Regions from separate parts of the Nocardia sp. XZ_19_369 genome, predicted to be linked through region 1. Evidence: riboswitches for the same ligand, from Rfam matches in the RefSeq annotation. Region 1 holds a riboswitch; each other region holds the start of a gene.
What was found. Region 1 has a riboswitch for cobalamin ahead of IBX18_RS32800 (ABC transporter substrate-binding protein). Riboswitches for the same ligand answer to the same signal wherever they lie in the genome.
Positions count from the first base shown of each region.

Region 1 (7,589 bases):
GGCGGCGAGTGCGCGGACGGCCTTCTGCACGGTGACCGGACTGGCGGCGTACTCCGTCACCAGCTGACGGGTGGACGGAAGCTGCGCGCCCGGTGCGGCGTTAGCGATCCACGCGCGGATGCCGGTGGCGATTCGACTGCTGCTATCGTTGAACATGTCAGTACAGAGTAGCGCTACTATCGATGTGCGCACACCGCTACCGCCCACACTGTCCGGCGCGAGCTGGGGACTCATCGGTGTCGCAGCCTTCTCCTTAACGATGCCGCTCACTCGCATCGCGGTCGGCGGACTGTCGCCGCTGTTCATCGGATCCGGTCGCGCGGTGGTCGCTGCCGTGCTGGCGGGTGTGGCCCTGGCGGTCACGCGTCAAGCATTTCCCTCGGGTGCGCAGTGGGTGCGGCTCGCGGTCGTTGCGGCGGGCGTGGTCGTCGGCTTTCCGGTTCTCACCTCGTATGCCCTCACGGTGACGCCCGCCAGTCACGGCGCCGTCGTGGTCGGGCTGCTACCCGCGGCCACCGCGGTGATGGCTGTGCTGCGCACCGGCGAGCGTCCGGCGCGCGCCTTCTGGCTCTTCTCGCTCGCGGGCGCGATCGCCGCGGTCGTGTTCGCCCTGGTGGAGGGTGGCGGCTTCGGTGAAATCCACGGAGCCGACCTGCTGCTGTTCGGCGCGGTGGTCGCGGCTGCCGTGGGGTACGCCGAAGGTGGCCTGCTCGCCCGGGAAATCGGCTCCTGGCAGACCGTGTCGTGGGCGCTGGTGCTCTCCGCGCCGCTGATGCTCACGCTTGCCGGTGTCGCCGTCGCTGACCAAGCGCCCGCAGCCACTGCGGTCGAATGGGCCTGCTTCGCTTACCTTTCGGTCGTCAGCATGTATCTCGGCTTCTTCGCCTGGTACCGCGGGTTGGCGATCGGGCCGATGGCACGGGTCAGTCAGGTGCAGCTGGTTCAGCCGGTCATGAGTATCTGCTGGGCGGCGCTGCTACTCGGGGAACGGATCGGCTGGCTCACGTTCGCAGGCGGGTTGGTGGTCATCGCCTGTGCGGGTGGTGCGGTGCGGACCCGGCTCGGTCTCGCTAAAACTGTGGCAAAGGATGACGTGGACTTCGTGCGTCGATCGCCGGGGGCGTGAACGACATTCGACTAGGGTCGGAAGTGTGTCCAAGACGCACGACTACGAACTGGATGTCACCTGGACCGGTAATACGGGCACGGGGACCAGCGGTTACCGGGACTTCGAGCGCTCGCACACCATCAGTGCGGACGGCAAGCCGGTGATCCCCGGCACCGCGGACCCGGCGTTCCGCGGTGTGCCGGAGCGCTGGAATCCGGAGGAGCTGCTGGTGGCTTCGCTGTCGCAGTGTCACATGCTCTGGTACCTCGTGTTGTGTGCCAGAGCGGGCATCGTGGTCACCGACTACACCGACCACCCGTCGGGCACCATGGTCGAAAACCCCGATGGCGGCGGCCGATTCTCCGAAGTAGTGCTGCGGCCGCGGGTACGGATCACCGATCTCCAGCACCATGAGCGCGCGCTGGCCCTGCATGAGCGCGCCCACGAGCTCTGCTTCATCGCCAATTCGGTCAACTTCGAACTTCGTTGCGAGCCTGAAGTTCTGGGGACATAAGCGGCTCACTCGGTGGGGTCGTAGCGATCTCGCCGAGCGGCAGGATCGAATCGGCGAGGCGGTCGATGACGGCGTCCTGGTGACTGATCACGATGAGGGCCATGCCTTTTCGACGCAGCCCGTCGAGCAGTTCGAGCACGAGTTCTTGCGTGCTCGGGTCCAGTGACGAGGTGACTTCGTCGCAGATCAGAATGCGCGGTTCGGCGGCGAGGGCACGGGCAATGGCGACGCGCTGTTGCTGGCCGCCGGACAGGTGATCGGGCCGGCGCAGTGTCAGGTGGTCGTCCAGGCCGACCGCTCCGAGCAGGCGAAGGGTCTGGTCGCGGGCGGCGGGGGAGTCCATGCCGTGCAGTAGACGCAGCGGGCGACCGATCTGGCTGCCGATGCGATAGGACGGGTTCAGGGAGGTCCCAGGGTTCTGGAAGACCAGTTGAATGGCGCGACGGTGCTCGACGGTTCGCCGATCGACGCTGGGATGCAGTGGGGCGCCGTCGAGTTCGACCAGGCCGCGAGCAGGTGCGTGCAGGCCGGCCAGCGCTCGGACGACCGTGGTCTTGCCCGCGCCGGAACGGCCGGTGATGGCGAGGCACTCGCCGGGGTGCAGAGTGAAGGAGACGCCATCCACGACCGGGTGGGAGTTGCGGTGTGTCACGACGAGGCCTTCGACCCGGAGCGCCGGTGCGGCTCTCGGACGGAATGCGAGCGAAGGCGTTGGGGCGGTGGGCTTCTGGTCGTGGCACGGTCCGATCGCGACGAGCTTGCCCCGGTCCAGCTCCAGCACCTCGTCGATCAGCGGTGCGATGGCAGGCAGATCGTGGGTGATGACGAGCAGGGTGGTGCTGTCCTTGATCTTGTGCAGCGTCCGCAGCAACTGCTCGCGGGTCTGTGCGTCCAACCCGGTGGTCGGCTCGTCCAGCACCACGAGGGCGGGGTTGCCGAGCAGTGCCATCGCGAGCAGGACCCGCTGCTGCTGGCCGCCGGAGAGCTCGTGGGGGAAGCGCCGCCGGAACTCACGATCATCGGGCAGATCCACTTCGCGTAAGGCATGGGCGACCGGGTCAGTATCGAATGTGCCGCGTAGACGGGCGATTTCGCGCAGGGCGGTGCAGATGCGCATGGCCGGATTCAAACCGGTCGACGGGTCCTGCGGCACATAGCCGACGGTGCGACCGGCCCCGCCGAGGCCGACGGTGCCCGAGGCCGTCAGCCCGGCGGGCAGCGCGCCGAGCACCGCCAACGCGAAGGTGGTCTTGCCCGCTCCGGAAGGACCGATCACGGCCAGGCCGCGCCCTGACGGCAGACGCAGCGAAATATCTTCCAGTACAACGCTTCCTGAAGCATCGCGAACCGTGAGTCCGTCGACCGTCAGGCCATCCGCCGTAGAAACCGCCGAAACGCCCGACGCCGCCGGGCGATTCACCTCGAAGGCCCGGTCGGTGACCATATTGACCGACACCACCAGCACCATGATCAACAGCGCCGGCGCGAGCACCGCCCACGGCTGCACGCCGAAACCCGGCCGATTCTCGGTGATCATGAGCGCCCAGTCGGGGGAGGGCGGGCGAAGTCCGAGGCCGAGGAAGCCGCTGACCGCGACCATCGAAATGCTCGCCGACATCCGCACTCCCGCATCGGCCAGCACCACCGATCGCAGATTCGGCAGCACCTCGACCACCGCGAGCCGCCACAGCGGTTCCCCTCTGGCCCGGGCCGATTCGACGTACCCGGTGGAAGCGAGTTCCAGCACGCAGGTGCGGACGATCCGGATGATCCAGGGCACCGAGGCCAGCGCCGCGGTCACCACGATCGCGACCGGACCGGCCCCCAGCGCGGTCGCGATCACCGCGAGCATCAGGAACCACGGCACGACGACGATCGCGTCGACCGGGAGCATGATCCAGCGGTCCAGTCCGCGGCGCAGACCCGCGAGCAAACCCAGCCCCAGGCCGAGCGCGTACGCGACGACCAGCACGAGCCCGGCGAGCGACAGCAGCGGCAGGCCGCCGTGCAGTACCCGCGACAGCACATCCCGGCCGACCACATCGGTGCCGAAGAGATGGCGCCCCGTCGGCGGCTGGAACGGTGGCGCGACCACCGCGGTCGGCGCGTACGGCGCGAACACCGGACCGAGCAGCACGAGAAGCAGCACCAGTGCGGTGACCAGCAGCCAGCCGGAGCGAATCCGGCGTCGCGCCCTCATGCTCGCTCCGTCAGCGCCAGCTGGCGGGCCCGCGGACTCACCAGCAGGGTCAGCAGATCGGCGATCAGGTAGATCGCGATCCCGACGGCCGCCATCAGTACTGCGGCCGACTGGACGAAGGGAAAGTCGCGAGCCGAGATGGCGCGCAACAGTTCCTGCGACAACCCCGGATAGTTGAACAGCGTCTCCACCACCGCGACACCGCCGATCAACCCGACGACCGAACCGGCGAGCGGATAGATCGACGCGGATACCGCATTGGGCGCGACATGCCGCAGCAGCAGCCGCAGTCCACCGATGCCGTTGAGCCGGGCCGTCCGAATGTAGTTGCCCGCCATGACTTCCGCGGTCTGCGCCCGCACCATCCGCACCGGATGCGGTGCCAGCCCGATCAACAGACAGGTCACCGGCAGCACCAGGATCTCCGGCCGCTGCCACGCGCTCATGCCGGTCGGCAATAGGGAGACAGCTGGCAACAGGTGCAGCGACAGCGACACCGTCGCCACCAGCAGCACACCGAACACGAAGGACGGCACCGACTCCGCCGCGAGCGCGACCGCACTGATCACCCGATCGGTCCGGGTCCCGGCGCGGACTCCCGCCACCAGTCCGAGCGCGAGCGCCAGCGGGATCAGCAGCGCGGCGGTGAGCAGCGCGAGGGTGACACTGTTGGTCGCGCGGCCGAGCAGGACATCGCTCACCGGGCGCCCCGAGATCAGCGAATGGCCGAGATCGCCCTGGAGAAAAGCGAACAGCCACTCGGCGAAGCGCACCGGTGCGGGCCGGTCCAGCCCGAGCTCGGCGCGCAACGCGGTCAACTGCTCCGGCGCGGGGTCGCCGCCACCGTCGCGCGACAGCAGCACCGTGGCCGCATCCGAGTCCAGTGCTTCGAACAACCAGAAGACCACGAGCGCGACGGCGAACAGCACACCGATCCCACCGCCGACACGCCGTGCGATATAGGCGATCACGGCGCTGCTACGTCGCCAACCAGGTGGTGGCGTAGTTCGCCCAGTCGTCGGTGCCGGGCACCCCGCTGCGTACGCCGCGCACATGGTTCTTCGCCGCGTCGGGACGTTTGGCGAAGCTGTGCAGGATGTATCCGCCCTCGTTCCAGAGTTCTTCCTGGAGTTCGTGATACAGCGTGCGGCGGCGTTGCGGGTCCATCGCGGCGCGCGCCTCGGCGAACTTCGCGTCCCACCCAGGCCGCCGCCAGCCGGTGCCGTTGCTGGGTGAGGTGCTGGTCATGGTCTGGCCGTAGAAGTAATCGAGACTGTAGTTCCACCAACCGATGTGCGACAGCGGTGCTTTACCGCTGACCTGGGAGAAGTAGGTGTCCGCGGGCACCGATTCGAGCCGGATGTTGATCCCGGCAGCCTTCGCGTGCTCGGCGAACAATGTCGCGGAGTCGAGCATGCCCGGCGAGCCGTCGGCGGTCGGCAGCGTGACCGTCAGATTCTCTTTGCCCGCCTCCCGCAACAGCTCTCGCGCGCGCTGCGGGTCATAGGTCCGCTGCGGCAGACCGTCGTGGTAGAAGGGCGTACCCTTGCCGTAGACGTCGTTGCCGATCTCGGCGTAGCCGTAATACACGGAATCGACCATGGCCTGGCGGTTCACGGCGAGACGCATGGCCTGCCGGACCCGCACGTCGTCGAACGGCGGTGTGTCCACCCGCATCTGGAACGCGCCCATCAGGCCGGCGGGCGGGACCACCACGGTCGTACCGGGGTCGCGCTCCAGGGTGCGCGCTTGCAAGTACGAGATCTCGTGCACCACATCGGCTTCCCCGGACAGGAAGGCATTGACCCGTGCCTCGGTCTCCGCGATCTGGATGATCTCCACCTCGTCGAGCAGGGGCCGTCCGTCCCAGTATCGGTCGTTGCGCCGCAACAGTGTTCGGTCGCCGGGCGACCACCGCTGCAAGGCGAACGGACCGGTGCCCACCGGCAGCGATGATCCATCGATGGTGCCGGTGCCCTCCTTCACGATGTAGCAGTACCAGCCCGCCAGCACCGAACCGAAGTCGGCCAGCGGCGTTTTCATCGTCACCAGCACACCGAGATCGCCGTCGGCGCGGGTGCGCGACATGTCGATGTTGGCCAGATCGCCGGACGACTTCTTGGCGGGGTCGAGCATCCGCTCGAAACTCCACAGCACATCCCGCGCCGTCAACGGCGAGCCGTCGCTGAACACCACGCCACGGCGCAGCGTGATCCGCCACTGGCTGCCGTCGGCATTGGGCTCCAACGACTCCGCCAGCCGATAGCGCAACGTCAGGTCGTTGTTGTAGGCGACGAGCTTGTCCCACACGTTCTTCGACACCGCGCCACCCGCCGAACTACCGGCCTCGTGCGGATCGAGCACGTCCGCGCTCGCCGACCGCCCCGCGATCACCGACCGCAGGCGTCCGCCCGCTCGCGGTGGTCCATCCGGCGCCGCTGGGCCGCCTTCGGTGCCGCAACCCGCGAGCAGGCCGCCCAGCGCGAGCGCACCCGCGCTCCCGAGCAGAAAGGAACGGCGACCGAGCCCGGGCCGCACCGCTGTGTACTTGTCCATTGCCATCCTCGTGGGTGAGTTCCCGGTACCACGGCGCAGGTATCCTGGCTCCCGGATCAACGCTCCCCGCCGGTCTTCCAGCCTGGGTAGGCCGTGACCATGAATCGGCGGATCGCTCCTCGGTGACAGTTGCGGGACAGCCCCGGATTCGCACCGGTGTTCCCTACGCCGGATTCAGACCATACCGTCTGCTATTCCTGACGCCGACGAGCAGCCGGATTGCGGTACGTTCGGGTATCCGGGATACGCCGGTCGGCAACCCTGGATGATAGGCGGATGCTCCCCACCGACCAGCTGGCTCAGGCAGACCGTCGCCCAGCGGTGATCGACACGCCCCTCGGCACCGTCGAGTTCTCCGTCACGCTCGCGGCGGATGTGCTACCGGCGGAGTCGAATACCCTGTGGCGCTTGGCGAATGGTTCCCATCTGCATCGCTGGCGGCACCGGACCGCAACGGTCGATCTGCTGATCGGCGGCATCGATGTCAAGCCCTGGGACGACGGCCCACCGGTCCCCGTGTGGGCCGGAATCTGGCAGGTGCAGGCGCGCGCCGAGGTGTCCGGACTGGTCGTCTCGGCCGCGCTGACCGACCTGCCCGCCGATGCGTACGGCGGCCAGGACTCCGGCGAATGCCTCGCGGCGGTGAGTGTCGAGAACGAGCACTTCATGGTGTCGATCGGCGGCCCGGATGCGGAGCTGCTCGCAATGCAGGCCGCGGACGGTCGGCTGATGCCCGTCAGGTGGGCGCGGCTGTTGTCGACCGGCTCGGACGACAGCACCGATTACGGTGTGCGATATGCAGATCCGGCCGGAATCGCGTGGCATCTCCCCGGCTTGGCCGCAGGGGAAGTGGCCCGGCTGTGCATCGCGTCCGCTTGGTGTCCCCGCGACGACGACCGACCCGCAGCCTGGTATGCGGTCGATATCCCGCTCGACACCGCCTACCTCCACCTCATTGCCGAGTCGACCTGATCGGCCGCACCGCGTTTACCGAATCCGCTGCGGCGCAGCAATACCGGTGTCAGCAGGAACAGTCCGGCAGCGAGTACCGCGACGGCCAGCATGGCACCGCGCAGCCCGACGGCGTCGGCCCAGAGTCCGACATAGACCGGCCCGAGCAGGAATCCGAGGTAGGACACCATCGTGACGATCGATGTCGCGCGGCCGCGGCGGGCCTCGTCGACGTTGCGCGAGACCACGGCCAGCAGCGT
Region 1 is NZ_JACVED010000009.1:496,626-504,214, reverse strand. Features, by position in the region: gene IBX18_RS32825 (PLP-dependent aminotransferase family protein) at 1-156, opposite strand, end outside; gene IBX18_RS32820 (DMT family transporter) at 155-1,126, shown strand; gene IBX18_RS32815 (OsmC family protein) at 1,152-1,622, shown strand; gene IBX18_RS32810 (ATP-binding cassette domain-containing protein) at 1,579-3,822, opposite strand; gene IBX18_RS32805 (ABC transporter permease) at 3,819-4,793, opposite strand; gene IBX18_RS32800 (ABC transporter substrate-binding protein) at 4,801-6,378, opposite strand; cobalamin riboswitch at 6,395-6,599, opposite strand; gene IBX18_RS32795 (hypothetical protein) at 6,655-7,350, shown strand; gene IBX18_RS32790 (MFS transporter) at 7,320-7,589, opposite strand, start outside.

Region 2 (7,589 bases), on a different contig from region 1:
GCCGGGCGGTCGGCCATCGCCGCCGTACGAGACGAAACGGTCGCGGCGCGCATAGGTTTCCACGGCCAGCCGCAGCAGGCGGCTTTCTCGCGCGCCGGGCAGCCAGCGCATCCAGCGCACCATGTCCTCGCCGCGGCCGCGGCTCTCCGGGCGGACCGCGTTCAGGTCCACCGGCGTGCAGTCCAGGATCACCCCGGCCAGGTGGCGGTCGCTGTCGAGGTGGATGTGTTTGGCGACCTCCAACGCGATCACCCCGCCCATGCTGTGCCCGACCAGCACGATGTTCTTCAAGCCGGACAGCTCGGTGGCGCGCACGATCAGGTCGGCGATGACCTTGGTGTCGATACCTTCGTTGTCGTAGCGGATGGCCCAGACCACGCCCATCCCGCGCAGCGCGGGCAGGGCGGCGGCGGTCGCGCTGGCGTCCAGGCCGCCGAGCCCGACCATGTCGACCACCACCGTGTCCCAGTCTTCGGGATCGGCCGGGGCGGCGACGGGCAGGATCGCGGGGTCGGTGCGGGCGAGTCGTACCTGTTCGGGTTCTACGTCGTAGGTGAGGTACTGGGCGAAGACGACCAGTACGGCGGCCAGCAGTACGACCACCCGCAGCACCGCGGACCTGGTCCGGCGCAACGTCTTCCACTCGTGCCACAGGCTGGTGTCCCGTAGCCGGGCTTTGCGTCGCGCGTCGTCCCAGTCCGCGACAGTGGACGGGTGCCGGTCATCGAACGGCGACATCTGTCCCACTGTAGGTAAAGAATGTGGACTGTCGCCATTCCACACCTTGCCCCCGCGGCGCCGCGAACCCGACCGAACGGTAGAGTCCTGCCGTCAACCTCGGCGGGTGCGGGAATCCGGTGTAATTCCGGAACGGTCGCGCCACTGTGATCGCCCTCACGGCGAAAGTCAGACCTCCCCTGCCGGGACAACTCTGGAGAGGCCGCGACTTGCCTGTGGAGCACCACCGAATCATGCGCGCTCGGCGCATGCCGGAACCCAGCGCTGGCGGGGTGGCGGCATGACTCGTGTCCGTGCGGCGATCATCTTCCCTGCCCTCGGGGCCTTACTGATCTGCGCGATGATTCTCGCCACCGGCTTCGGCGCGGAAACCTTGCCCGTCTCTTCGGTATTGACGGTGCTGCAACACCGGGTGACCGGGCAGGCGCCGACCGACTTCGGCTTGGACACCATCGTGTGGCAGCTGCGGGTGCCGCGAACTGTGCTCGCCGCGATCGTCGGCGCGGGGCTGGCGCTGGCGGGCGCGGCCATGCAGACCCTGGTGCGTAATCCGCTGGCCGACCCGTACCTGCTCGGGGTTTCGTCAGGTGCGGGGGTCGGCGCGGCTGCGGTCATCACCTCCGGGTTGTTCGCCGGGGCCGGGGTGTGGGCGTTGTCCGGTGGGGCGCTGGTCGGTGCGTTCGTCGCGGCGGGGCTGGTGTTCCTGATCGCGGTGCTGCAGGGCGGGCTGACGCCGTTGCGGCTGGTGCTCACCGGCACCGTGCTCAGCTCCGGGTTCGCCGCGTTGAGCAGCTACCTCATCTTCCGTCGTCCGGATCCTTCGCACGCCCAGGCGGTGCTGTTCTGGTTGCTCGGCAGCCTCGCGGGCGCCGACTGGACGCGAATCGCGTTGCCGCTGAGCGTGGTAGTGGTCGCGGCTGTCGCGCTGCTAGGTGCGAGTGGCTGGCTCGACGCGCTGACCGTCGGCGGCGATACCGCCGCCTCACTGGGCGTTCCCGTCAAAGAGCTCCGCATTGCGCTGTTCGTGTTGCTCGCGGTGCTGGTCGGCGTGCTCGTGGCGGTCTCCGGTGGTATCGGCTTCGTCGGGCTGGTTGTCCCGCACGCGGCCCGTCTGCTGGTCGGTCCGCGTCACCGCAATCTGTTACCCGCCTGTGCGCTCTGCGGTGCGCTGTTCCTCGTCGTGGCCGATGCCGCCACTCGAATCGTGGTTCGCCCCATCGAGATCCCCGTCGGCGTGCTGACCGGACTCATCGGCGCCCCCACCTTCCTGATTCTGATGGGGCGACGGCGTTATCGGTTCGGAGAGTCATGAGCGGTAACAACATCGCCATCACCAGCACCACTAGCTCTGCGCGCGACAGCGTCGAAACCACTGGTAACGCTGGAGCATTGAAAGTGCACGGGCTCGCATGCGCAGCTGGGCGCCGGACCGTGGTCTCCGACGTGAGCTTCGCGATCCAGCCCGGCGAGACGATCGGGATCGTCGGACCGAACGGCGCAGGGAAGTCGACGCTGTTGCAGACTCTCGCGGGGGTGCGGCGGCCGGTGCGTGGTCGGGTAACGGTGGATGGCGAAGTGCTGCACGCGATGTCGTCGCGCCGGCGGGCCCGCACGGTTGCGATGGTCGCACAGGACGAGCGCCCACCGGCTGACCTGCGCGCCGGCGAGGTGGTGGCGCTGGGACTCACCCCGTACCTGCCGCCATGGGGTGCCGGCTCGCCGCTCGAACAGCAGGCTGTCCAAGAGGCGTTGGCCACGGTGGATCTCACCGGATTCGCCGACCGACCGGTGCATCGACTCTCCGGCGGTGAACGCCAACGAGTGCTGCTCGCCCGCGCGCTCGTGCAGAACACCCCGGTGCTGCTGCTGGACGAACCGACGAATCACCTGGACATCACCCACCGACTCGAACTCCTCGCGCTGACGCGCACCCTGCAACGAACCGTCATCATGGCGCTGCACGATCTGACCCTGGCGGACCGCTACTGCGACCGAATCCTGGTGCTACACAACGGCACCGCCCACTCCCTCGCCGCGCCGACCGTCGCCCTGGCTCCCGAGGTGGTCGACGCGGTGTTCGGCGTCCGCGCCCTCCGCGTCCCCCATCCCGACACCGGCGAACCCCACCTGTTGATCACGCCCCGCGAGGCGACGCTATGAACTCGAACCGTTGAATACCTTGAGAGGCGAATCTATGAAGCACACTCTGCGAATGTTGGTTGCGGTCACACTGGCCGCGACGGTGGCCGGATGCAGTGCGGAGAACACGGCGTCCGGGGATCTCACGATCCGGAATTGCGATGTGGACGTGCGGTTTCCGGCTCCCGCGCAACGAATGTTCGTCAACGACGGGAATCTGATCTCGATGGCGCTCGCACTCGGAGCGCAGGATCAGGTGGTCGCGGTGTCGAGTGTGCAGCGCGACACCGATACGTTGCGCAGGCACTACGGACCGGTTGTCGATCAGCTGAAGTCTGTTGCGCCCGAATACCCTTCACGCGAGACCGTGCTCGCGCAGGGACCCGACGTGATGGTCGCGGGCTGGAGCTACGGCTATGACGAAGCCAAGAACCTGACCCCGGAGTCGTTGAGCAAGGCCGGGATCGCGGCCTACACCCTCACCGAGAGCTGCCGCCAGCGCAATGGTGAACGCCCGCGCGGCATCGTCGAGCCGTGGACGGCGCTGCGCACCGATCTCACCAACCTCGGCGCCATCACCGGCCGCGCCGACCGCGCCACCGAGGTGACCGCCGACCTGGATCGACGCCTGGCCGCGCTGACCGCCGCACCGCAGGCCGAGCGCAAGCCGACCATCTTCCTGTTCGACAGCGCCACCGATTCCCTCATGTCCAGCGGCAGTTTCGGTGCGCCCCAGGCGATCCTGGACGCCGCCGGTGGTCACAATGCGCTCAGCGACGTGGCCGACACCTGGACCAGGGTCTCCTGGGAGCGCCTGGCCGCCGCCGACCCGGACGCCATCATGTTCGTCGACTACCCGCCGCAGACCTTCGCCCAGAAGGTCGAGGCCCTCCGTGCCAAGCCCGGCATCAACCAACTCCGCGCCGTCACCGAGGGCCGCTTCCTCAACCTCCCCTACGCCATGTGGACCAGCGGCCCCCTCAACATCGACGCCGCCGAGCAGATCCGCAAGCAACTCGAACAGTGGAACCTGGTCCCCGCCTCCAGCATTCAACCCCAGGTCGACGACGCCCTTCGCTGACGACCAAGACGGCGATCATCCTCAGGTGAACGGTGACCAGTCGGGGGAAAACCAGCCGGGTGCTGCAGCGGTGAAACGCTCGCGGTCCCAAGAGCCCGCACCTTCAGGGACAGCGCCGACCAAGTCGACACCGGTGACGCGCGGTAGGTCGACGCGGTTGCACGTCGCGGCGAGGTCCGGTTCGGCAGGCCACGACCCGATCACCACGCCCGCGCAGCGCACGCCCGCCGAATGCAGAGCACGCGTGGTCAATTCGGTGTGGTTGAGGGTGCCGAGTCCGGCAGCGGCCACCAGAAGTACTGGCGCGTCGAGTTTCTGGGCGAGATTGAGCAGGGTGAAATCACCGAGCCGAACCAGCAGTCCGCCCGCACCCTCCACCAGGGTGAGGTCGGCATCGTCGAGCGCCGCTATGCCCGCGACGGTTTCGGCGAGGGTGAGCTCGGGCAAGCCCGCACGACGGGCGGCGGTATCGGGCGCGAGCGGATCCGGGTAACGCGCGAATTCCGAGGTCCGGGTGACGCCACTGAGCCGTTCGATTTCGGCCAGGTCGCCGGGTTCGCCTGGGGCGATACCGGTTTGACCCGGTTTACAGACCGCCACCGACCGACCGGCGGCCAACGCGGCCGCCGCGACAGCCGCAGTAACCACCGTCTTGCCGACTTCCGTAGAAGTCCCGGTAACCAAGAGAACGCTCATACCGCCATCCTTCGAGTCCCTGCCGTTCCAGCGATGCTCACGCCCGCACCGCGTCCAACCCACGCGCCTGCGCCAGCACATCGCCGAGAACCGTTGCGATGGTGTCGAGTTCGACGTCCGTCAAGTTGGCGCGGGCGGTGAGCCGCAGGCGCGACGTGCCCTCCGGCACCGACGGCGGACGGAAGCAACCGACATCCAGCCCCTGCGCCCGGCAGGCCTGCGCGGCATCGAAGGCGACCTGCGCCTTGCCGAGCACCACCGACACCACCGCCGAATCCGGCACCGGCACAGCGGCGATCCGCGCGATATCGGCGGCCCGCGCCAGCACCCGGCCCGCCAGTTCGGGTTCCCGGCGCAGCACCCGCAGCGCCGCGCGCGCCGCGCCGACGGCAGCGGGCGCGAGACCGGTGTCGAAGATGAAGGTGCGCGCGGCGTCGATCAGATGCGCCCGGACCCGCTCGCCGGCCAGCACCACGCCACCTTGCGCCGCAAGGGATTTCGACAGTGTCGCGGTGATCACCAGATCCGGCTCCCCGGCCAGACCGAGCTCGTGCACCAGCCCGCGCCCACCCGCGCCACGCACTCCGAGACCGTGCGCCTCGTCCACGATCAGCACCGCGCCCCGCGCCCGGGTCACCCGGTGCAACGCGGCGAGCGGCGCGAGATCACCGTCCGCGCTGAACACCGAATCGGTGAGCACCAGCGCCCGCTCCTCGGTCCGCGCGGCAAGCAGGCGATCCACCGCGTCGACATCCCCGTGCGCGGCGACCTCCACCCGCGCCCGCGACAGTCTGCACGCGTCGACGAGCGACGCGTGACTGCCCGCATCGGAAACGACCAGCGCACCACGCCCCGCCAGCGCCGTGACCGCGCCGAGGTTGGCGGCGTACCCCGAGGCGAACACGAGTCCCGCTTCGGCACCGACGAATTCGGCGAGCTCGGTCTCCAGCAGCTCGTGCTCGGCGGTGGTGCCGGTGACGAGCCGGGAGCCGGTCGAGCCCGCCCCCCAGCGCCGCACCGACTCGATCGCTCCGTCGATCACCTCGGGGTGGCGGACCAGCCCGAGATAGTCGTTGGAGGCCAGGTCGAGCGACGGCGACCGCGCCGCACGGGGACGAAGTTCACGCCGCAGCCCGGCGGCCACCCGCGCGGACGCACGCTCGTCCAACCAACTCAATGGATCGGTAGTCACAGCTCCGGAGCATACTTGAACACCGTTCAGGACGCATAGCCCCGCATCGATCCGCTCACCCGGAGAACCAGTTCGGCGTATCGAACCGGAACACCTCCCCCGGCGTCACCGTGCGCAGATCCTGCTCGAGTTGCGCCAGCCGATCGGCGCCGAGTTGCCGCGCCCATCGCGCATGGATGCGATCGAAGACCTGCGCGGACCGGTGCAGCATGTCGACGGCACGCTCGGTCAGCGTGTAGACCTTGCGCCGCGCATCGGTCGGATCATGACCCGGCCGCAGATAACCCAACCGCTCGAGCGTCTCGATATGCTTGCCCGCGGCCTGTTTCGAGATACCGAGGGCGCGACCGAGATCGGCGGCGGTACACCCGTACGGCCCACCCACCCGGCCGACGGCCTGAAAGAGGAAGCCGTGCATCGGCCGCAGTTCGGCGTGCCCGTGCTCGGCCAGCTCGGCGTGCACCTCGTCGATCACCGCACGAAAGCCGAGCAGCATCCGCAACGGCAGTTCGTATCCACCGGAATCACTTGACATATTGGACAACCTCGTTGACTATATGGACAACCTGATTGTCTATCTTACGGAGTACCCACGCATGACGCTCATCCAACACACCGAAACCCGGCGCACCGAAACCCCCGGCGGTGTAATGACCACCCTCGCCTCGCCCACCCAGGGCGGCACCGCGCTCGCCCTCTGGCGGGTCGAGGTGCCCGCCGACAAGTCGGGCCCGGTCCACATCATCGACACCGAACAGGTCTGGACCGTCGTCGCGGGCAGTCTCACCGTCGACCTCGACGGCACGAAACTCACTGCCGCCGAAGGCGATACGGTGATCATGCCCGCCAATGTGTTGCGCCAGGTACACACCGAGCATGGCTTCACCGCCATCGTCACGGCACAGGCGGGCGCCAAGGCGGGCGTGCAGGGCAGCGACACCATGGTCGTGCCGCCCTGGATCGCCTGAGCTGACCGGCGATCACGACTGCGCCGCGACGGCGGCACGCATCCCGGTCGTGATCGCCGCGATGTCCTCGTCGGTGCTGATGAACGGCGGCATGGCGTACACGAGATTCCGGAACGGCCGCAGCCACACCCCGGCGGCGACGGCGGCGTCGGTCGCGGTGCGCATGTCCACGGGGCGGTCGAGTTCGACCACACCGATCGCACCGAGTACCCGGGCCTCGACGACATTCGGCAGCGCACGCAACGGGGCAAGTCCGGCTTCGAGGCCGGCTTCGATCCGCGCCACGTCGCCACGCCAGTCCCCGGCCGTCAGCAGTTCGAGTGAGGCCACCGCGACGGCGCAGGCCAGCGGGTTGCCCATGAAGGTCGGCCCGTGCATCAAGCCGCCGTGTCCCGCGCTGATCGTCTCGGCGATCAGCGCGGTGCACAGCGTGGCGGCCAGGGTGAGGTAACCACCCGTCAGCGCCTTGCCGACACACATCACATCCGGCCCGACGCCGACCTGATCGGCCGCGAAAAACGTTCCGGTGCGGCCGAATCCGGTCGCGATCTCATCGAAGACGAGCAACACACCGTGCTCGTCGCACAGCCTGCGCAGATCGCTCAGGTAGCGCGGATGATGCCAGCGCATCCCGCCCGCGCCTTGCACGACGGGTTCCACGATCACCGCCGCGAGCTCGTCGGCATTGGCGCCGATCAGCCGGTCCAGCTCCGCCACATACTCCGGCCGGTAGTCGGTCGGCGGCATCGGCGCGAAAACTTGATCGACCAGCACA
Region 2 is NZ_JACVED010000005.1:424,415-432,003, reverse strand. Features, by position in the region: gene IBX18_RS20880 (alpha/beta fold hydrolase) at 1-738, opposite strand, end outside; cobalamin riboswitch at 804-935, shown strand; gene IBX18_RS20875 (iron ABC transporter permease) at 1,019-2,050, shown strand; gene IBX18_RS20870 (ABC transporter ATP-binding protein) at 2,182-2,898, shown strand; gene IBX18_RS20865 (ABC transporter substrate-binding protein) at 2,933-3,958, shown strand; gene bioD (dethiobiotin synthase) at 3,980-4,654, opposite strand; gene IBX18_RS20855 (8-amino-7-oxononanoate synthase) at 4,692-5,846, opposite strand; gene IBX18_RS20850 (MarR family winged helix-turn-helix transcriptional regulator) at 5,902-6,381, opposite strand; gene IBX18_RS20845 (cupin domain-containing protein) at 6,443-6,814, shown strand; gene IBX18_RS20840 (adenosylmethionine--8-amino-7-oxononanoate transaminase) at 6,827-7,589, opposite strand, start outside.
Region 2: another riboswitch for cobalamin. It lies ahead of IBX18_RS20875 (iron ABC transporter permease); the one in region 1 lies ahead of IBX18_RS32800 (ABC transporter substrate-binding protein).

Region 3 (7,589 bases), on a different contig from region 1:
AGGATTGCGGACGGGTGCTGGCCGCTGACGAGCTTGGCTCGGTCATTGGCGCCCTGGCTAGGATGCAGCAGCGCACCGGAGACGAAACGGTCGTTGCCTTCACGCAAAGACTTCCAGGCACTGACCGGATTGGAATCAGGCATACCGATCATTGTGCACAAGGCTCGTGTTACGAGCCAGTTCGTTTGGTTACAGGTCGGCAAATACCGACCGGCAGCAGTAGGACAGGAACAGTGAGGAAAGCTCCGAACAGCATCGATGCGGACGTGTTGCTCGACTGGTATCAGGAGACCGCGCGCGACCTGCCGTGGCGTCGCGCCGAGGTCACCGCGTGGCAGATTCTGATGAGCGAGATCATGCTGCAGCAGACCCCGGTGGTCCGGGTCGAGCCGATCTGGCGCGAGTGGGTGGCGCGCTGGCCGGTGCCGTCGGCGATGGCGGCCTCCTCGCAGGCCGAGGTGTTGCGGGCCTGGGGCAAACTCGGCTATCCGCGCCGCGCGCTGCGGCTGCACGAGTGCGCCAGGGTGCTCGCGGCCGAGCACGGCGATGAGGTGCCCGCCGATGTCGAGGTGTTGCTGAGCCTGCCCGGCATCGGGGCGTACACCGCGCGGGCGGTCGCGTGTTTCGCCTACGGGCAACGGGTTCCGGTGGTCGACACCAATGTGCGCCGGGTGGTCGCCCGCGCCGTGCACGGGCGGGCCGAGGCCGGAAACCCGTCCTCGCGCGATCTGCCGGAGACCGAAGCCCTACTGCCGCAACAGATCGACCGCGCCGCGGTGTTCTCGGCCGCGCTGATGGAGCTGGGCGCGACCGTGTGCACCGCCCGCACACCGGACTGCACCCGCTGCCCGCTGCCGACCTGCGCGTGGGTCACCGCGGGCCGTCCGGTCTCCGAAATCGTCCGTCGCACACAGAAATACGAGGGCACCGACCGCCAAGCCCGCGGCCGCCTGCTCGACGTGCTCCGCGGCGCGACCGGTCCGGTGGAACGGGTACGGCTGGATCTGGCGTGGCCCCGCGACCCAGGCCAGCGGGCCCGCGCGCTGGACTCGCTGCTGGTCGACGGGCTGATCGAGCAGACCGTCGACGGCCTGTTCGCCCTCGCCGGCGAAGGCGGCAACGCCCCCTGACCGTGTGCGGCTGTGCTGAGCGCTACGGGTTGAGGACGCGGCGGAGGAAGCGTTCGACCTCGGCGCGGTAGTGCTCGGGTTGGTCGTCGTGCACGAGATGGGCTGCGCCCGTGACGAGTATGTGCTCGGCGTCGGGGTGGACTTCGGCCATCTGACGCATCTGGCCGGGCGGGGTGATGGTGTGCTCGCCCTCCAGTAGCAGGGCGGGCACGCGGATGGCGTGCCACTGCGGCCAGAAGTCGCGACTGCCCCATTCCTCGGAGATGTCGCGGAAGGTCGCGACCGAGCCGTGCAGCCGGTAGCCGTCCGGGCCGTGCTCGAACGAGTTGAGGAAGTACCGACCGGCGACCGGCCCGAAGAACTTCAGCACCGCCGCCGCGTCCGGAAACGGTTGCGGCCACGCCTCGATCATCGCCGCCCAGTTCGCCGCCGTGCGGCCGGTGAAATCCGGGGCGATGTCCTCGATCACCAGCGCGCGCACCCGCTCGGGGTGCGTCGCGGCGAAGACCCAGCCGTGCAGCGCGCCCATCGAATGCCCGATCACCACCATGGGCTCGGTGATGCCCGCGGTGGCGGCGGTCAGGTCGGCGACGAAGGCCTCGGTGGTCAGTTCGGCAGGCGCCGGTCTGCCGTGGCCCGCGGCATCGAAGGTGTAGACGTGGCCGTAGTCGCGCAGCCAGTCCAGTTGGTCGTGCCAGGTCCGGGCGCTGCCCATCAGCCCGTGCAGCAGCAGGATCGGCACCCCCGCTCCACCTTCGTCGTGCAACACCCCGCCGATTCTGCCGGGTCTGCGCGCGGCGTGCGCACTTCCCCCGGATACGGCCCATACCGAGCGGCCGCTCGCGGGTCGTATTGTCGAGGCCATGGCTGTTGTGAAGATCAACGCGATCGAGGTTCCCGAGGGCGCAGGCCCCGAGTTGGAGAAGCGGTTCGCCCACCGTGCGCACGCGGTCGAGGGTTCGCCCGGTTTCCTCGGCTTCCAGTTGCTCCGGCCGGTCGCCGGGGATAACCGGTACTTCGTTGTCACCCAGTGGGATTCGGAAGAGTCGTTCGCGGCCTGGCGGGACGGGCCCGCGCGCGAGGCGCACGCGGGTGAGCGGCAGAAGCCGGTCTCCACGGGTGCTTCGCTGCTCGAATTCGAGGTGGTCCTCGACGTGGCCGCGAAGCCCGCGAGCTGACGTAGTTCAGGGATGGCCGGGCGGGCTGACCTGCCCGGCGACTCGCCCGACGGCGGGGCGCGGTCCGCGCTGGTCATATTGACGTCGGGTGCCTCCAGGTGTCACAGTTCGAAGGACAAAACGCGAGGGTGATGCGGTAATCCGGTGCGATTCCGGAGCGGTCGCGCCACTGTGTTCCATGCATCGAGCTCCTGGGTGCCGGACAGCCAGACACCGGCACTCTCGCCCCCATTCGACGACGGGACGCTGAAAGCGCTGTGGAGGACGGATGTCCGACCTCGCGCATCCCTAGGAGGACTCGCATGGCCATCGCGCATTCGCCGAGCCGGGCAACCGATTCACTCGCCACTGTGCTCGTCACGGTAGGTGTCGTTCTTCTCGCATTGCTCACGCTGTACCTGGTCGGCTTCGACCAGGGCGTCATCTCGCGCAGCGGGATGTATCTGCATGAGCTGATGCACGACGGACGTCACCTGCTGGGGCTTCCGTGCCACTGAGCTCACCCACCCCGCCGACTCCGTCGGCTGCCGTCCCCCTGGTCGGTTCCCTCAAGACCCTTCTACTGCGCGGACTACTGGCAGGCTTGATCGCGGGCTTGCTGGCCGCATCGGTCGGCTACTTCGTCGGCGAGCCGAAGGTCGACGCCGCCATCGCCATCGAGGAAGCCGGTTCCGCCGCGGATCATCCGCACGGCGCGGAACCGGAGGCGAGCGGCGGACATTCGCACGGCGACGCGGAAGAACCACTGGTCAGCCGCGCCGGGCAGAAGGCGGGACAGTTCCTCGCCCTCGGCCTGGCCGGCCTGGCGCTCGGCGCGATCTTCGCCTCGGTCGCGCACTTCGCGCGGCGCTACACGACGTTCTCCGGGCCGAAACTCGCACTGGCGCTTGGTCTCGGTGGCTGGGCCGCGATCGTCGCGGTGCCGTTCTTCAAATACCCGGCGAACCCACCCGCGGTCGGCGATCCGGACACGATCAACCAGCGCACCCTGCTGTGGTTGGCGGCGGTGCTGCTCGGCCTGGTGGCGGTCGGTGTCGGCGTGTACGTCTACAAGGTGCTGCGCGGGCGGCTGAGCATGCTGCGGCTGATCGCCGGACTCGCCGCGTTAGTTCTCGTCACGGCGGTGGGCTACATCCTGCTGCCCGGCGTCGACGAGGTGAAGGCGGACTTCCCGGCCAGCCTGCTGTGGCAGTTCCGGGTGGCGTCGCTGGCGCAGACCGCGACGCTGTGGGCCTGCCTGGCCCTCGGCTTCGCCGCGCTCACCGAATTCGCCACGCGCACTGATACTCCGGTACGAGAGTCGATCGCTACCGCGGGCTGATCCGCATCCAGAAGAAGAGGGGCAGTGTCGGTGTCATGACCGACACCGCCCTTTCTCTTTGGCCCGCACCGCTTCGCTCGGGTGCGCCCGTCGAGCCGCCACGCGCCATCCGTATCGCCTACCTCGGCATGGTCGTCGCACTGCTCGCCGGGGTCGCCGAGGCGATTGTTCGGATTGCCGCACTGCTCGAACGCGAAGAGGTCGACGTGGCGAGCATGGCGACGGGTCTCGCCGTGCGGCTGGGCATCTATCTGGTGGTGCTGCTGGTCGCCATCCGGATGACGCACGGCGCCCGCTGGGCCCGGCTGGTACTGACCTTCGGGATCGGCGTGATCGGCCTGCTGTCACTGGTCATCGAACCGCTGGCCGCGCTGCTGTCCGCCGACAAGTTCGGCGACCTGTTCGCGAATATCACCGTCGAATCCGCGACCATCGGCCTGTTCCGCGTCATTCACATCGTCGCGGTCCTGGTCGCCATCCCCGCGATGTACCGCCCCGAAGCCCGTCGCTTCTTTCGCCGGGCCTGAGCATTTCGCATAATCACATGGCTTTCCGCACACCAGCCGGTGTGCGAAAAACCATGCGGCGGTGCGAGTGCCAACTACGCCAGGGCCGCGTCGAGCAGGATGTGGTCGACGCCCGCGAGGGCCTTGCTCACCGGGCAGCCCGCCTTGGCGGCCTCGGCCGCGGCGGCGAAGGCATCGGCGTCGATGCCGGAGACCTTGCCGCGGACGGTCAGCTTGATGCCCGAGATCCGGAAGCCACCGGCCGGGTCGGGGCCGAGGGTCACGTCGGCGGTGACGTCCAGGCTCTCCGGGGTGCCGCCCGCATTGCCGATCTGCGCCGAGAGCGCCATCGCGTAGCAGGACGAGTGCGCGGCCGCGATGAGCTCCTCCGGGCTGGTGGTCCCGTCGGCCTCGTCGGCGGAACGCTTGGGGAACGACACGTCGTACTTGCCGACCCCGGAACTGGCCAGCTCGACCTGCCCCGACCCCTCCTGAAGAGAGCCGGTCCAAGCGGTACGAGCGGTACGTGTAGGCATTAAAATCCTTTCGCTGGTAAGCAATTTCCGATGCAGCCCCCGAGCTTAGCCAGCCCGCCGCCCCACGTCTCGGGGTCAGACTAGAGCGCCGTATCAGCAACCTCAGCGACGCGGCGCACGATCGATCCGCTCGCGATCAGTGGCCTTGTCCACGCGAAACATGTTGCTGCGTCTGCGCTTCGGAGTCCTGCCTATTCCGGATTGGTGACCCGCGCCAGCACGATCCCGCCGAGGATCAGCGAGAGCGCGAGCACCCGCCCCGCACTGAGCGGGTCCTTGTGGACCACGATCCCGAGACCGATGGCCCCGATCGCGCCGATTCCGGTGAACACCGCGTACGCGGTACCGACGGGCAGGGTCTGCATGGCCCTGGACAGCAGATACACCGCGGTGGCGCCGAGCACGAAGCAGATCACGGTCGGCACCAGCCGGGTGAAGTTCTCCGTCGGCTTGATGCTCTGCGACCAGACGATCTCCACCAGACCCGCGATACCGAGCAGCACCCAGTTCATGTCAGTACTCCTTCGCGAGGGCGCGCGCGGTCTCCATGGCCAGCGCGTACGACTCGTCGTGCTTACCGCGCAGGTGTGCCAGCGCGGGATCCTGCCTGGCATTGGCCAGTTCCGCATTCACGAAAACGGTGTCCTGGACCGCGAAGTGGCCCGCGAAGAAGTCCCGCAGAAAACGCTCCTGATAGTCGAAGGCGGCCTTCGGTGCGCCAGGTGCGTACGCGCCGCCCCGGGCGGTCATCACGACGAAACGGCGGTGTCCCAAGGACATTCGAGGGAAGGTCACCTGATCCAGCCAGGCCTTGAGCGAGGCCGGAATCGAGTAGTTGTACATCGGGGTGCCGATCAGGATGACGTCCGCGGCCAGCACCTCGGCCAGCAGCGGCTCGATGATCGCCCACGCCGCGGCCTGCTCCGGTGTGCGCACCAACTCGCCGAGTCGGTCCAGGTCGGTGCGGTCCTGCGCGAGCACCGCATCGCACAGCTCGGTCCACGCCGCGTCGATGAACGGCACCGGCTCGGCGGCCAGGTCCCGGTAGCGGTAGCCGCCGTCCGGGTTCGCGGCGCGCCAGGCTTCGGCGAACGCCGTGCTCAGCTCCCGGCTGATCGAACGGGTACGGGCGCTCGCATCCAGGTGCAGCAGGTTGCTCATGGTCAGACCTCACTCTGTGGTTCATGTCGTCGATGCGGGCGTCGACCTTTGCCGACACCTCTGCATCAAATGGACAACATGTCCACTTGATGCAGAACCGACCATAACCACAAACGGACATGCTGTCCACTTACCCCGGAAACCGGTACAGTCAGCGGCATGACCAGCCACAGGGATCTGCTCACCGGGCAAGCGGCACCCCCCTCGGTCGTGCCCGAGCGCGCGGACGCGGCACGCAACCGGGCCAAGGTGCTGGCCGCGGCCGCCGAGCTGTTCGCCACCCGCGACCCGCGCACCGTCACCATGGACGACATCGCCAAGGCGGCGGGCGTCGGCCGCGGCACCCTGTACCGCCGCTACCCGGACACGAATTCGATCGCCGTCGCCCTGCTCGACGAACACGAGCGGGCACTGCAAGAGCAGTTGCTCGGCGGCCCGCCACCGCTCGGCCCCGGCGCGCCGCCCGCCGAACGGCTGGCCGCGTTCTACGCCGCGATGGTCGAATTGCTGGACGCACACGCGGATTTGGTACTCGGCGCGGAAACCAGTGGCGCGCGGTTCGCGACGGGCGCGTACGGGTTCTGGTACGCCCATGTGCGAGCACTGTTGGTGGCAGGCAAGATTCATGAACCCGATGCCCTCGTTGATTCACTTCTCGCACCCTTGGCGGCGGAGGTGTACCAGCAGCAACGCAGCCGAGGCCTGACCCCCGCGCAAATCGCCGACGCGCTGGGTCAGCTCGCCCGCTCCGTGCTCGGCTGACAGACGAAAGCCGTTGGTGGTTGTCCACCAACGGCTTTCGGTTCAGCGTCGCTCACACGAGATCGCGGCTGCGCATCAGCCACAGGGTCCCCGCCACGAAGACCACGATGTAGCCCCCGAGCACGATCAGCGCTTCGGTCCGCGAAAGGATGTCGAGCACACCGGGCGTCCCGGCCCCCACGGTCCGCATCGCACCGGCCAGCGAACCCGCGGCCGTACCGGGCAGGTGATCGGTGATCACCGCGATCGGCGCGAAGATGGCCGCGACACCGCGTAGCAGGTTCTCCACCACCAGCACCCAGACCAGCCCGAGGCCGACGGCCAGCGCGGGCCCGCGCGCGACAACCCCGATCAGTGCGCCCGCCAAGGTCCACATGCCCAGAATCGCGATGCCCGTAAGTATTCCGAGCGCCGACTGGTTCAGCGACGGCAGCGCGAGGGACTGCGACTGAGTCGCGCCGATCAGTGACGCCACCCCGATGTCCACCACGAACGCGGTGAGCACCAGCCCGACCACCACGGCAATCAGGCTCACCACCGCGCCGCCGACCGCACTGATCCGCGACGGCCCCTGGGTGAACACGGTTTTCCAAGTGCCCCAGCCGAATCCGCTGCCGGTGGTCAGCGCGCCGAGCACCAGCATCAGCGCACCACCGAACATCGCCATGCCCTGGGTGAACACCGCGGGCACCGCGGCGGGCAGCATCTGTTGCAGCAGCGCCTCTTTCGGCAGGCCGTTCGACATGCGGGTCGACTCGCCCGAGGTGTAGGCGAGATAGTTGAACAGGTAGGAAAACGTCAGGTTCAGCAGAATCCAGGTGCCCAGGACAATCCAGAATGCGGGCCACTTCCGCAGCCGCAGCGCCTCGGCCCTGGTGCTCGCCAACAGGTCTTTCACGGTCATTTCGCCACTTCCAGCTGAGTCATCTCGAAAAACACTTCTTCCAGGGACTTTTCGTCGATCCGCAGTTCCAACAGGTCAGCGCCCGCTTCGA
Region 3 is NZ_JACVED010000003.1:4,718-12,306, reverse strand. Features, by position in the region: gene IBX18_RS11690 (carbonic anhydrase) at 1-143, opposite strand, end outside; gene IBX18_RS11685 (A/G-specific adenine glycosylase) at 234-1,130, shown strand; gene IBX18_RS11680 (alpha/beta fold hydrolase) at 1,153-1,899, opposite strand; gene mhuD (mycobilin-forming heme oxygenase MhuD) at 1,994-2,308, shown strand; cobalamin riboswitch at 2,380-2,545, shown strand; gene IBX18_RS11670 (CbtB-domain containing protein) at 2,611-2,805, shown strand; gene IBX18_RS11665 (CbtA family protein) at 2,796-3,629, shown strand; gene IBX18_RS11660 (hypothetical protein) at 3,665-4,156, shown strand; gene IBX18_RS11655 (OsmC family peroxiredoxin) at 4,231-4,671, opposite strand; gene IBX18_RS11650 (multidrug efflux SMR transporter) at 4,863-5,183, opposite strand; gene IBX18_RS11645 (FMN-dependent NADH-azoreductase) at 5,185-5,832, opposite strand; gene IBX18_RS11640 (TetR/AcrR family transcriptional regulator) at 5,992-6,594, shown strand; gene IBX18_RS11635 (ABC transporter permease) at 6,647-7,498, opposite strand; gene IBX18_RS11630 (ABC transporter ATP-binding protein) at 7,495-7,589, opposite strand, start outside.
Region 3: another riboswitch for cobalamin. It lies ahead of IBX18_RS11670 (CbtB-domain containing protein); the one in region 1 lies ahead of IBX18_RS32800 (ABC transporter substrate-binding protein).

Region 4 (7,589 bases), on a different contig from region 1:
AACACGCGCACGGCGGCCTCGAGAATCTCCGCTCGGCGGGCGACCCGGTCGACTTTCTTCGGCATGATTCGATTATGAATGACCAGTCAGTCATAAACAAGTGTGCAGTTCAGCCCTCTCCGCGAACACGAAGGGGGCTGAACTTCACAAAGCCGGAGCGATCAGCGCACAGCCGTCGCAGCGGCCACCATGTTCCGCAGTGACGCCGCCACCTCGGCCTGCCCACGGGTCTTCAGCCCGCAGTCCGGATTGACCCACAGCCGTTCGGCGGGAACGGCTTTCAGCGCCGCACGCAAGGACGTGGTGATCTCCTCGACGCTGGGCACCCTGGGCGAGTGGATGTCGTACACGCCCGGCCCGACACCCAGGTCGAAGCCCGCCGCGTTGAGGTCGTCGAGCACCTCCATCCGGGAGCGCGCCGCCTCGATCGAGGTCACGTCGGCGTCCAGTCCGGCGATCGCGTCGATCACCTCGCCGAACTCCGAGTAGCAGAGGTGGGTGTGCACCTGGGTGGCGTCCGAGACGCCGGAGGTGGCGATCCGGAACGCCTGCACCGACCAGTCGAGGTAGGCCTGCTGGTCGATCTTGCGCAGCGGCAGCAACTCCCGCAGCGCCGGCTCGTCCACCTGGATGATGCGGATACCCGCGGCCTGCAGGTCCACCGTCTCGTCCCGGATGGCCAGCGCGACCTGCCGTGCCGAATCGCCGAGCGGCTGGTCGTCGCGCACGAACGACCAGGCGAGGATGGTGACCGGCCCGGTGAGCATGCCCTTCACCGGCTTGTCGGTGAGCGACTGCGCGTAGCTGATCCAGTCGACGGTCATCGGCGCGGGCCGGGTCACGTCGCCGAACAGGATCGGCGGTCGCACGCAGCGCGAACCGTAGGACTGCACCCAGCCCTGCTCGGTGGCGGCGAAGCCGTCGAGCTGTTCGGCGAAGTACTGCACCATGTCGTTGCGCTCCGGCTCGCCGTGCACCAGCACGTCGAGGCCCAGCTTCTCCTGCAGCGCAATGACATCGGCGACCTCGGCGCGCATCCGGCGGATGTACTCGGCCTCGTCGATCTCGCCCTTGCGGAACGCGGCCCTGGCCAACCGGATCGCCGAGGTCTGCGGGTACGAGCCGATGGTCGTGGTCGGCAGCGGCGGCAGGTGCAGCCGTTCCTGTTGCAGCGCACGGCGTTCCTCGGCGGGCGCACGCCTGCTGGCGTCCGGGCCGAGCGCCGCCAACCTGGCCCGCACCTGGGCGTCGTTCAGCCGGGGGTCGGACTGCCGCGTCGCCAATGCCGCACGCACGTCGGCCAATTCGGCGCTGATCGCCTCGGTGCCCTCGGTCAGCGCGGTCGCCAGCAGCCGAACCTCGGCCACCTTCTCCGTGCCGAACGCCAGCCAGGATCGCAGCCGGTCGTCCAGCCCGGTCTCCGCGGCGAGCGTGTACGGCACGTGCAGCAGCGAGCACGAGGTCGAGACCGCCACCGACGCAGCGCTACCCAGCAGGGTGCCCAGGGTGGACAGTGCCTGGTCGAGATCGGCTCGCCAGACGTTGCGGCCGTCGACCACGCCGGCCACCAGCAGCTTGCCCGCCAGGGCCGGAACGCCCACCACATCGGAAACGCCGGTGCCTGCGGTGAAGTCGAGCGCGATGCCCTCGATGTCGGTGCCAGCCAGCGCGGTCAGTGCCGCGTCGGGATGGCCGAAGTAGGTCGCCACCAGGATCGCGGGGCGCTGCGACGACGCGGACAGGTCGGTGTAAGTGCTACGGACCAGGTCGATTTCGTCGTGGGTGAGGTCGGTGACCAGCGCAGGCTCATCGATCTGCACCCAGCCGACCCCTGCCTCGGCCAGCAGCCGGAGCAACTCGCGATACAGCGGGACGAGTTCGGTGAGCCGGTCCAACGGCGCACCGCCGGTGGCCTTGGCCAGTTTCAGGAAGGTGATCGGCCCGACCACCACCGGGCGCGCGTTCGCGCCGAGCTCGGCCGCCTCGCGCACCTCGTCCAGCAGCTTCGCCGGGTTCAGCGAAAACACGGTGTCCTGGCCGATTTCCGGCACCAGATAGTGGTAGTTGGTGTCGAACCACTTGGTCATCTCCAGCGGTTCCACCGTGTCGGTGCCGCGGGCGGCGGCGAAGTACCGGTCCAGTGGCTCGGCGATCCCGGCGACCCGCTGCGGCAGTGCGCCGAGCAGCTGGGCGGTGTCGAGCACCTGGTCGTAGTACGAGAAGGTGCCCACCGGGATCGAATCCAGGCCTGCCGCTTGTAATTCGGTGAGCTGGGCGTGGCGCAGCTCGCGCGCGACGGCGTGCAACCGGTCGGCGTCGATCTTGCCCGCCCAGTAGGCCTCGGTGGCCCGCTTGAGCTCGCGCCGCGGTCCGACCCTAGGTAGCCCGAGAACCGTTGCGGTGAACGGTGTCTGATTTACAACAGTCACGTTGTCTCTCCAGTGCTGGTGCCATTCGCGAGCGCAGCGAGCGATCATGCACGCAGCGCCCTTTGGCGAACGACGAAGTCGTAAGCCAACGCCATACGGGTTGCGCGGCTACCTCGATACGCCAGGAGATTCGACAGAACTAGAGCCCGACATATCAGTACTGGTAGAACCGCGCGCCCAGATCCACGAGGCGGTGGCCGCCGGATACGGCGTATCCGACACGGCTGGCAGGTCTTCGGACTCACAGGCACCGGCCTCGCGGCCGACCTACTGGCCGTCGCTTCCCGGGCATCGTGCCCAGTGCGTGTGACGGCGGTCGTTCCTGCTCACCGCTGCGGGACAGTCCCGGATTCCCACCGGGTTCCCTCTCGCCCGGCCACCCTTTCGGGGCGGTCGAACTCGACTCCGCTGCGCGACGACGGGGCTCCATCTCGTACGCGCCGCAGTGAACCAGCTGCACCTACGAGCATAGGGCGCGCGGCGCGGTGGTGGGCGGCCGGGCGGGGGAGCGGCGTCTTCGATCATTTGCCCATCACTGTTTGGTCATTTGACCAAGTCTGTGAGGAAGCCCACGGAACTCGGGTGTAGCCCCTCTTTCCGGAATGCGTTTAAGGTTGTCCCCTCGGGGGGAGGGCTCCCGCGTGGGGAAACGATTGCAGGAGTACGCGTGGTGACTGAACGGTCGGTATCGATCGTCATTCCAACCTACATCGGGACGGCCGACGGCCTGGATCTACTCGATGTCCAACTGGGCGCCTTGACGCGTCAAGATTATAGGGGGGAATTCGATGTCGTCATAGCCGACAACGGATCCCCGATCGATGTGAAACTCCATATCGAAACTCATCCGCTGCAAGGCCGCCTCGAACTACGCTATGTGGACGCGTCGGGGACCTCCGGTGCGGCATTTGCCCGTAATGTCGGCGCGACGCAAGCCGCCGGCACGATCCTGTTGTTCTGCGATCACGACGACCAGGCCCATTCCAATTGGATCAGCCGGATGGTCGCGTTCCTGGACGAGGGGTACGACCTGATTTGCTCTGCGGTCGAAGGTGATTCGCTCAACGCGGCCAATCCGCGCCACGTCGCCAACATCCCGACCCCCGACAAATTCCAGCCGACCGGCGTTTATGCACCTGTGATCATCGGGACCAGCATGGCGTGCCGGGCGGAGGTGTATCGGAAGCTGGGCGGCCAGGACACCAGCTACGCCGCCAACGAGGATCTCGAATTCGGCTGGCGGGCCCATCGCGAGGGATACCGTCTCGGATATCTGCCGGAGGCGCTCGTCGCCTATCGATACCGGCAGGGCTTCCGTCCCGGATATCGGCAGGGACGCAGCCGGGGCATCGGCCTCGCCCGGCTGAATGCGGAATTCCCGAACAATGGGTTGCCGGAAATTCACCTGCCGGAAGTCTTGTTACGCATGATTCGTCTGCCATTCACCCGTGGATTGGTTGCCGAGGAGCGCGGACTGATGATCGGCCTCGCCGTCGGTCAGTTCCGCGGCGGGCTCCGCCATCGCACGATGCACTGGATCTGACAGTGTGACGCGCGGATGAACGCATCTTCGCAACGCCGCCGGACGGCGTTGTGAAGATGCTTGCGAAGGGCCCTTCCGTGTCTGTGAGGCGGGTGGGTCCGGGTACCTTAGGCCAATGTTCACGAAAGTCTTGGTTGCCAATCGGGGCGAGATCGCCATCAGGGCCTTCCGCGCGGCCTACGAGCTCGGCGTTGGGACGGTGGCCGTCTTCCCGTACGAGGACCGCAACTCGGTCCATCGCACGAAGGCGGCCGAGTCCTACCAGATCGGTGAACAGGGGCACCCCGTCCGGGCGTACCTCTCGATCGACGCGATCGTCGACGCGGCCAAGTCGGCGGGCGCCGACGCCGTCTACCCGGGCTACGGCTTCCTGTCCGAGAACCCGGACCTGGCGGCGGCCTGCGCCCGCGAGGGCATCACCTTCATCGGCCCGTCCGCCGAGGTGCTCGAGCTCGCGGGCAACAAGGCGCGGGCCATCGCGGCGGCCAAGGCGGCCGGGCTGCCGGTGCTGCGGTCCAGCGCGCCGTCCGCCGACGTGGACGAGTTGCTCGCCGCGGCAGAGGAATTGGACTACCCGATCTTCGTCAAGGCGGTAGCGGGCGGCGGCGGGCGCGGCATGCGCCGGGTCGCCGACGCCGCGCACCTGCGCGAGTCCATCGAGGCCGCGTCGCGCGAGGCCGAGTCGGCGTTCGGCGACCCCACCGTCTTCCTCGAGCAGGCCGTGGTGAACCCGCGCCACATCGAGGTGCAGATCCTCGCCGACCAGCAGGGCAATGTGATGCACCTGTTCGAACGCGACTGTTCGGTGCAGCGCAGGCACCAGAAGGTGATCGAGCTCGCGCCCGCGCCGAACCTGGATCCCGCACTGCGCGACCGCATCTGCGCCGACGCGGTGGCCTTCGCCAAGGAGATCGGCTACAGCTGCGCGGGCACCGTCGAGTTCCTGCTCGACGAGCGCGGCAACCACGTGTTCATCGAGATGAACCCGCGCATCCAGGTCGAGCACACGGTGACCGAGGAGATCACCGACGTGGACCTGGTGCAGGCGCAGCTGCGCATCGCGGCGGGCGAGACCCTCGAACAGCTCGGCCTCAGCCAGGAGACCGTCAGCATCCGCGGCGCCGCGATGCAGTGCCGGATCACCACCGAGGACCCGGCCAACGGCTTCCGCCCCGACACCGGCCGGATCACCGCCTACCGGACCCCGGGCGGCGCGGGCATCCGGCTCGACGGCGGCGCCAACCTCGGCGCGGAGATCGGCGCCTACTTCGACTCGATGCTGGTGAAGCTCACCTGCCGCGGCCGCGATTTCGGCGCCGCGGTGTCGCGAGCCCAGCGTGCGCTCGCCGAGTTCCGAATTCGCGGCGTCACCACCAACATTCCGTTCCTGCTCGCGGTGCTCGACGACCCGGACTTCCAGGCGGGCCGGGTCACAACCTCGTTCATCGACGAGCGCCCGCAGCTGCTCAACCAGCGTGGTTCGGCCGACCGCGGCACCAAGATCCTCACCTATCTGGCCGACATCACCGTCAACAAGCCGCACGGCGAACGGCCGACCACGGTGTACCCGCACGACAAGCTGCCCCCGATCGACCTGACCGTCGCGCCGCCGGACGGCTCCCGGCAGCGCCTGCTCCGCCTCGGCCCGGACGGGTTCGCGCAGGATCTGCGCGCGCAGAAGGCGGTCGGCGTCACCGACACCACCTTCCGGGACGCGCACCAGTCCCTGCTGGCCACCCGGGTGCGCACCAACGGCCTGCTCGGCGTCGCCGGGCACGTGGCCAGGCTGACCCCGGAGCTGCTGTCCATCGAGGCCTGGGGCGGCGCGACTTACGATGTGGCGCTGCGCTTTCTGTACGAGGACCCGTGGGAGCGCCTCGCCGCGCTGCGCGAGGCGGTGCCGAACATCTGCCTGCAGATGCTGCTGCGCGGTCGCAACACCGTCGGCTACACGCCCTACCCGGAGCAGGTGACTCGCGCGTTCGTCTCCGAGGCGACCGCCACCGGCATCGACATCTTCCGCATCTTCGACGCGCTCAACAATGTCGACCAGATGCGCCCGGCCATCGACGCGGTGCGCGAAACCGGCACGGCCATAGCGGAAGTCGCGATGAGCTACACCGGCGACCTGTCCAACCCGGACGAAACGCTCTACACGCTGGACTACTACCTCGAGCTGGCCGAGCAGATGGTGGACGCGGGCGCGCACGTGCTCGCCATCAAGGACATGGCCGGGCTGCTCCGCGCCCCCGCGGCCGCCACCCTGGTCACCGCGCTGCGCAGCAACTTCGACCTGCCGGTGCACGTGCACACCCACGACACCCCCGGCGGTCAGCTGGCCACCTACCTGGCTGCCTGGCAGGCGGGCGCCGACGCGGTGGACGGTGCGAGCGCCGCGATGGCCGGAACCACCAGCCAGCCTGCGCTTTCCGCGATCGTCGCGGCCGCCGCGCACAGCGAGTACGACACCGGCCTGAACCTGCAGCACGTGTGCGACCTGGAGCCGTACTGGGAAGCGCTGCGAAAGGTGTACGCGCCCTTCGAGTCCGGGCTGCCCGCCCCGACCGGGCGGGTCTACACCCACGAGATCCCCGGCGGTCAGCTGTCGAACCTGCGCCAGCAGGCCATCGCCCTCGGCCTCGGCGATCGGTTCGAGGAAGTGGAAGCGAAATACGCTGCGGCGGACCGATTGCTGGGCCGTCTGGTGAAGGTGACCCCGTCGTCCAAGGTGGTCGGCGACCTGGCGCTGGCCTTGGTCGGCACCGGCGTCGACATCGAGGACTTCGCCGCCGACCCCGGCCGCTACGACATCCCCGACTCCGTAATCGGTTTCCTGCGTGGCGAACTCGGCACCCCGGCGGGTGGCTGGCCGGAACCGTTCCGCAGCCGCGCGCTGGCCGGGCGCGGCGAGGCGAAGCCGGAGACCCCGCTCACCGCCGAGGACGAAGCCGGGCTCGCGGGCACCTCGGCCGAGCGCCGCGCGACGCTGAACCGGCTGCTCTTCCCCGGCCCCACGGCCGAATTCAACGCGCACCGGGAAAAATACGGCGACACCATGGGCCTGTCGGCGAACCAGTTCTTCTACGGGCTGCGCCAAGGCGATGAACACCGGGTGCAGCTGGAGAAGGGCGTCACCCTGCTCATCGGCCTGGAGGCGATCTCCGAGCCGGACGAGCGCGGCATCCGCACGGTCATGTGCATCCTGAACGGCCAGTTGCGCCCCGTCGCTATCCGCGACCGGTCGATCGCCAGTGAGGTCCCGGCCGCGGAGAAGGCCGACAAGGGCAACGCGGGTCATATCGCCGCGCCGTTCGCCGGTGTGGTGACCCTGGCGGTGTCGGAAGGCGACGCGATCGCGGCCGGAGACACCGTCGGCACCATCGAGGCGATGAAGATGGAGGCCGCGATCACCGCGCCGCGAGCCGGCACCGTCGGCCGGGTCGCGATCGGTCCGGTGCAGCAGGTCGAGGGTGGCGATCTGCTGATCGAGCTGGCCGTGCGCGAGTCCGCGGGCGAATGACCAGGATCGTCGCCGGAACGGCGGGCGGGCGGCGGCTGCGGGTGCCGCCGGCCGGCACCCGTCCGACCTCCGACCGGGTGCGCGAGGCGCTGTTCAG
Region 4 is NZ_JACVED010000004.1:468,344-475,932, forward strand. Features, by position in the region: gene IBX18_RS17470 (TetR/AcrR family transcriptional regulator) at 1-65, opposite strand, end outside; gene metE (5-methyltetrahydropteroyltriglutamate--homocysteine S-methyltransferase) at 162-2,477, opposite strand; cobalamin riboswitch at 2,659-2,798, opposite strand; gene IBX18_RS17480 (glycosyltransferase family 2 protein) at 3,097-3,972, shown strand; gene IBX18_RS17485 (pyruvate carboxylase) at 4,088-7,492, shown strand; gene rsmD (16S rRNA (guanine(966)-N(2))-methyltransferase RsmD) at 7,489-7,589, shown strand, end outside.
Region 4: another riboswitch for cobalamin. It lies ahead of metE (5-methyltetrahydropteroyltriglutamate--homocysteine S-methyltransferase); the one in region 1 lies ahead of IBX18_RS32800 (ABC transporter substrate-binding protein).